Regions from separate parts of the Pseudoalteromonas sp. MB47 genome, predicted to be linked through region 2. Evidence: predicted binding sites of a transcription regulator. Region 2 holds the regulator's gene; the other holds the start of a gene.
The links. The regulator FliA, encoded in region 2, starts transcription of late flagellar genes. The targets are predictions, from matches to a motif close to CTAAAGNTNNNNNNNNNNNNGCCGATA.
Positions count from the first base shown of each region.

Region 1: the regulator FliA is predicted to act here: its motif matches at 2,177-2,203, upstream of IMPJCBKJ_RS08105 (VC2046/SO_2500 family protein).

Region 1 is NZ_VFBD01000013.1:103,110-106,518, reverse strand. It holds gene cysK (cysteine synthase A) at 1-523, shown strand, start outside; gene IMPJCBKJ_RS08115 (hypothetical protein) at 678-1,118, shown strand; gene IMPJCBKJ_RS08110 (DUF6172 family protein) at 1,192-1,491, opposite strand; gene IMPJCBKJ_RS08105 (VC2046/SO_2500 family protein) at 1,627-2,142, opposite strand; tRNA gene IMPJCBKJ_RS08100 (tRNA-Tyr) at 2,255-2,339, shown strand; tRNA gene IMPJCBKJ_RS08095 (tRNA-Tyr) at 2,389-2,473, shown strand; tRNA gene IMPJCBKJ_RS08090 (tRNA-Tyr) at 2,523-2,607, shown strand; gene IMPJCBKJ_RS08080 (SprT family zinc-dependent metalloprotease) at 2,765-3,409, opposite strand, start outside.
Region 2 is NZ_VFBD01000031.1:271,747-275,155, reverse strand. It holds gene flhF (flagellar biosynthesis protein FlhF) at 1-46, shown strand, start outside; gene IMPJCBKJ_RS19515 (MinD/ParA family protein) at 39-899, shown strand; gene IMPJCBKJ_RS19510 (RNA polymerase sigma factor FliA) at 926-1,636, shown strand; gene cheY (chemotaxis response regulator CheY) at 1,677-2,060, shown strand; gene IMPJCBKJ_RS19500 (protein phosphatase CheZ) at 2,078-2,845, shown strand; gene IMPJCBKJ_RS19495 (chemotaxis protein CheA) at 2,861-3,409, shown strand, end outside.

The DNA of each region.
Region 1 (3,409 bases), on a different contig from region 2:
CCCAAAAATTCACTTTGAAACAACAGGTCCTGAAATCTTTGAAGCAATGGACGGAAAAATCGACATTTTCGTAGCAGGTGTTGGTACTGGTGGTACTATTACAGGTGTTAGCCGTTACCTTAAACTAGAGAAAGGCTTAAATGTACAATCGGTTGCTGTTGAACCAACTAACTCGCCAGTTATTAGCCAAACTTTAGCTGGTGAAGAAATTAAACCGGGCCCTCATAAAATCCAAGGTATCGGTGCAGGCTTTATCCCTGGCAACCTTGATTTAGAAGTTGTAGATGCTGCAGAGCAAGTATCAAATGAAGATGCCATTGCCATGGCTCATGAACTGATGAAAAACGAAGGCATTTTAGTGGGTATTTCTTCAGGTGCCGCAGTAGTTGCTGCAAAGCGCCTTGCTGAAAAACCTGAAAACGCAGACAAAAACATTGTGGTAATTTTACCAAGTGCAACTGAGCGTTACTTATCAAGCCCATTATTTGCTGAAGAGTTCAGCGATAAAGAGCTTGTTCAGTAATCACCAAGAATCTCTTAGTTTTTAAAAAGGATGCAAACATGCATCCTTTTTTATTATCCAAAATAAATAAAACTATTAATTTTACCGAGTTAACTTTACATCATGCTCATTTAGTCACACACTTTATTTTAAGTTCACTCGAAAAACTACAACAATGAAAAATATACTTTTAATTTTTATCCTTTTAAGTAGCAGCATTCTTTCCGGTTGCGGCTCTGAAGATGCACCAAAAGGTGAAAAAAACACCCCTGGTAACGTAGCGACCCTCTATTTTGATGCTTTGTATAACCAAAACGATTTAAATAAAGCGATGGAATACGCCACGCCGAAAATGGCGCGAATTATGAAATCTTATGGTACCGCTGGGCAGTTCGCTCGCAACTTAGTCAATATGCAATACGATGAAGTGGTGATTGAAGTCGATATGACTAACATGAGCTTGCGCGAACAGTATGGCGATAAAGCCAACATCAATTTGATTTTTACGGGTTATTTTAATGGTAAGAAAATTGATGATATGCGCAGTGTGAAAATGATGCGTAAAAAAGGCAATTGGTACATAGAAAAAATAAATGCCGATCCGTTTGCGCGATAATTGATTACTAAAACTAAAAAGGGCCTGATGGCCCTTTTTTGTTTTAGAGTATTACTGCGAACTGATATTCGTATTACTCTTCGTCAAACTCTTGATGTTGACGCTGTGCAGGACGCGCTAAGATTTCAACATAAAACGATGTAAGCTCTTTTGCTTCAATATCGCTAATACATTTATTAATCTCTGCCACGTGAACGACATTGGCCTCATCCGCTGATTCACCAAACTTACAGTCAAACGCCCAATAGTCGGCACCTGCTGGGAGTGTTTTATTACGCTCACGTTTCAAGTATTTTTTTACTTCGTGCTTGGCTGCATCAACCATACGAGGGTATTTAATTTTCTCGTGGTTTAGCGTGAATGTTTTCTTCATTATAGTCCTAGTAACTTGGTTCAATGACAATGGCATTAAGCCATAGACTGCTATTATAACAAGCGCATCTTAATTTAGCTGTACTTTTTATTAAGTTTATTCATAGTCTGTGACAATTCGATTAAGCCTCGAATGCTAAGCTGTCGCCAAATGCAGAGGTTGATGTATCGCCTCATTAGTAAGACTATCATAAAATGCGGCAGCGTCGATTTGTGGGCGCTCAACGGGTTTGTTTTTTTCATAAAAGCGTTTTCTAACTGCTGGCTCACAGTTATCAATCACTTCTAGCGGCACATGTTGCTTATCATCACGAACATTCAAAGGCTCTGGATTTAAGCAATGACGTAATTTTATATCTGATAAACCACCTTGCAATAGTCTAAATGCATTTTCTTGCCCAATTAGCATGTCAAACTGTTCGGGAGCTAATGGTTGTGTAGGACCAGCACCTAATTCAGTACGCAGAGCAGACTCAGATACTTCAGGATTGCTTAATTCAGTTTTTGGTAGGTGGAACTGGCTAAAATCGAGCGCATCATGAGAAAGCATTGCGAGTAATAAAGCAAACTCTCCAGAGCGGTGCTCGTGAACACTTTTATTTAGACGATTATCGAGTTGACTCTCTGTGAGCAACAAACCATCAATTTGCATAGTCTTTAGCCAAATAGTTTCTTGATTAACCAGTTATCGGCATTTATGCATTTTTCTTTAGTTTTTTTCTTTACTTAAAAAATCAGTTTGCTATTATCAGCGCCGTTGCATTGGAGGGGTTCCCGAGCGGCCAAAGGGATCAGACTGTAAATCTGACGGCTCAGCCTTCGCTGGTTCGAATCCAGCTCCCTCCACCACTTTTCTTCTCAGTGAAGTGGGGCCAAATGCAATAGTAAAAATTTGTGTGGAGGGGTTCCCGAGCGGCCAAAGGGATCAGACTGTAAATCTGACGGCTCAGCCTTCGCTGGTTCGAATCCAGCTCCCTCCACCACTTTTCTTCTCAGTGAAGTGGGGCCAAATGCAATAGTAAAAATTTGTGTGGAGGGGTTCCCGAGCGGCCAAAGGGATCAGACTGTAAATCTGACGGCTCAGCCTTCGCTGGTTCGAATCCAGCTCCCTCCACCACTCTTACTCTTTCTAGCTTTACTCTTTCTAGCTTTACTCTTTCTAGCTTTACTCTTTCTAGCTTTACTCTTTCTAGCTTTACTCTTTCTAGCTTTACTCTTTCTAGCTTTACTCTTTCTAGCTTTACTCTTTCTAGCTTTACTCTCGCTAACTTAATCTACCAACTCAAACTGCTCCCATTCGCTTTTAACCATTGCTCTGCTTTTTTATAGTCTGGATAAAACTGGCTCACACGTTGCCAAAACTTAGCGCTATGATTCATATGTAAAAGATGCGCAAGCTCATGGACAACTACATAATCAATCACCCAGGTTGGCGCACTTGCTAAATGTAAATTAAAAGTCAGCTCACGGCGTTTGTTACAACTGCCCCAGCGACGTTTATAATGTTGAATTTTAAGCTTTGTAGGCAACGTCTCAGACATTTGCAAACAGTAATCATGCACTCGCATTTCGATATAGCTCTCAAGCTTTTCATGCATAAACTGCTCAAGCAAAGCGAGGTAGTTAGCCTCTTGATGTTTGACACGTGATGATATTAGTAAGGTAAGCTGATGCCGCGCATCTTGATGCCAAGTGTTTTTCGGGCCTTTGCCGAATACTATCGGGACGTTTTGCCCAAACAACTTAATAGTGGCGTTTACTAATGGCAATTGGCGATGCTCAGCTTGTATAGATTGCTTTGCTATTTGTTCAGCGACCCAATCTTGCTTAGTGTTTAGCCAGGCATCTATTTCAGTTTGTGGAACATAAAAAGGCGCATACACAGTGAGTTTCTGCTCAGCAACTTTAATTGCCACGGT
Region 2 (3,409 bases):
ACGACGTCAAGCAGTAGCGTCGAACACAGTAGGGATGTATGATTAACACAGTATTAGATCAAGCAAGCGGCCTGCGCAAAATGAATCAAAATAATAATAGTGGCGTTAAAGTTATCGCTGTGACTGGCGGTAAAGGTGGAGTGGGTAAAACCAATGTTTCACTCAACACCGCAATCGCATTAGGGCAGCAAGGAAATCGTGTATTAGTACTAGATGCCGATTTAGGTTTGGCAAACTGTGACGTGATGCTTGGCCTTCGTGTTGAACGTAACTTATCTCATGTTTTGTCAGGCGAGTGTGAGCTTGACGAAATTCTCGTTGAAGGTCCTGCAGGTATAAAAATTGTACCAGCGACGTCTGGTTCGCAAAGCATGGTGGAATTAACACCATCTGAGCATGCAGGTCTTATTCGCGCTTTTAGCGAGTTAAACACCGAGTTTGATATTTTAATTGTCGATACCGCCGCAGGTATTTCTGACATGGTATTAAGCTTTTCTCGTGCAGCCCAAGATGTTGTTGTGGTTGTATGTGATGAACCTACCTCAATTACCGATGCTTATGCGCTTATTAAAGTGCTTAGCCGTGAGCATGGCGTATATAAATTTAAAATTGTTGCTAATATGGTGCGCAGTTTGCGTGAAGGGCAAGAATTATTTGCTAAACTTTCAAAAGTAACGGATCGCTTTTTAGACGTTTCAATGGAGTTGGTAGCTACCATTCCTTATGACGAGAACATGCGTAAATCTACGCGACGCCAAAAGGTGATTGTTGAATTATTTCCAAACTCACCAGCTGCGGTGGCGTTTAAAACATTAGCAACAAAAGCAGTTAAGTGGCCGATCCCTAATCAACCTTCTGGCCATTTAGAATTTTTCATTGAAAAACTAGTAAACGGCTAACTATGACAACATCGGTGAATAAAGCGATGGGATATCAATCAGCACAAAACTTAAATGCGATTGTTGAAAAACATGCCTCTTTAGTTAAAAAAGTGGCGTGCCATCTAATTGCTCGTTTACCTGCCAGTGTCCAACTCGATGATTTAATTCAATCAGGCATGATAGGCCTAATTGAAGCATCAAAAAACTTTGATGCTAGCAAAGGGGCTAGTTTCGAAACTTTCGCTGGAATTCGTATTCGTGGTGCGATGTTAGACGAAATTCGTAGAGGTGACTGGGCACCACGCTCAGTTCACCGAAATGCTCGCCTTGTGGCTGAAACCATTTCCGAATTAGAAAGCACGCTAAATCGTGAACCTAAAGATACAGAAGTCGCTGAAAAACTTGATATAACGCTCGATGAGTACCATCATATTCTACATGATGTAAATTCTAGTAAAGTATTAGGTATAGAGGACTTAGGCGTTGATGAAGACGTGATTACACCTGTAGGTCAGGATTTAGGACTAGACAAACCGTTTAATAACGTTAAAAATGAGCGGTTTAACCAGTCTCTATTAACGGCTATCCAATCGTTACCAGAAAGAGATGCACTTGTTTTGTCTTTGTACTACAACGACGAAATGAACTTAAAAGAAATAGGACACATACTCGATGTTAGTGAATCGCGTGTGAGTCAGATACATGGTCAGGCGATGATTAAGCTCAAAGCAAAAATCAATGACTGGATTAATTAGTAGTAAGTAAATATAGGTTCAAACCTCACCGGAGGATGTTTTGGATAAAAACATGAAAATTCTTGTTGTTGATGATTTTTCTACAATGAGACGTATCATTAAAAATCTATTAAGGGATTTAGGTTTTACCAATGTGCAGGAAGCTGACGATGGGTCAACAGCATTGCCAATGCTACAAAATCAAGAATTTGATTTTGTTGTAACAGATTGGAACATGCCAGGTATGCAAGGCATTGATTTGTTAAGAGCAATTCGTGCTGATGATAGCCTTAAGCATATTCCTGTATTAATGGTGACAGCTGAAGCGAAAAAAGAACAAATTGTTGCTGCTGCTCAAGCGGGTGTTAATGGCTATATCGTTAAACCATTCACTGCTGCGACACTTAAAACCAAATTGGAAAAAGTGTTTGAACGTTTAGGTTAATCTAAGGGGAGAGGCTTATGTCAGCACTAGCTGCGCCTCAAATAAGTTTAGAGCAAGCTCGTCAACTTGTTGAGTTTCTTGAAAATGGTGAACAAGAAAAAGCTGATCAGCTGATACTTGAAACAGCATCAAAAGAACAATCAGAGCTGTTTGCTGAAATCGGTAAACTGACGCGACAATTACATGAAGCGCTAAAAAACTTTGATCTAGATACTCGTCTTTCAGATTTAACTACCGATGCGATCCCAGACGCTAAGCAGCGCTTAAATTATGTTATGGAAATGACAGAAAGCGCCGCTAACAAAACCATGGATGCAGTTGAAGCTAGTTTACCTATAGCGCAACAACTTGCAGATGAAATAGCGACGATTAAACCAACGTGGGATCGTTTAATGAGCCGAGAAATAGAGCTCGGTGAGTTTAAAAAGCTATGTCATAGCTTAGATAATTTTATGAATAACTCGCATACTAAAACCGATGAGCTACAGGGCTTGATGACCAATGTGCTGATGGCACAGGACTATCAAGATTTGACGGGGCAAGTAATCCGTCGCGTCATTGAGTTAGTGCGAGAAGTAGAAGACAGTTTAATTAATCTCTTAACTGTGTTTGGCAGTCAAGAAGATGGTCATCAACAACAAGAAAAACAGGCCATAGAAAAAGCACCTGCGACAAGTGATACACTAGCAGGTCCTGAAGGGCCGATTATTGATAAAGACTCTCGTGATGATGTTGTCTCAGGACAAGATGAAGTCGATGATCTATTATCAAGTCTGGGCTTCTAAGAGGAGAGTAGCTGCATGAGCTTTGAAGTCGATGAAGATATTTTACAGGATTTCCTTGTTGAGGCAGGAGAAATCTTAGAGCTTTTGTCAGAGCAATTAGTTGAGCTTGAGAACAATCCCGAAGACAAAGATCTCTTAAACGCCATTTTTAGAGGCTTCCACACTGTCAAAGGCGGTGCAGGCTTTTTAAGCATGACTGAACTTGTTGATGCGTGTCACGGTGCAGAGAATGTTTTCGATTTATTACGCCAAGGTGTTCGCAGTGTCACTCCTGAGCTTATGGATGTTATTTTACAAGCTCTGGATACCATCAACGAAATGTTCGCAACGATTCAAAATCGTGAGCAACCAGAGCCTGCAGATCCTGCGCTTCTAGACGTTCTTCATAAATTAAGCCAACCACCTACAGCGGAAGAGCTTGCAGGTGAAGATGTATCAGTAGCAGACGATGTAGCAGTTGCACCTGAAGAACCTGCTGTTGAAGAGGCTGTTGTTGATGCACCTGAAGTAACAGCTAACACGGCAGCAGACAATATTGATGAAGATGATCCATTTGCGTTTGAT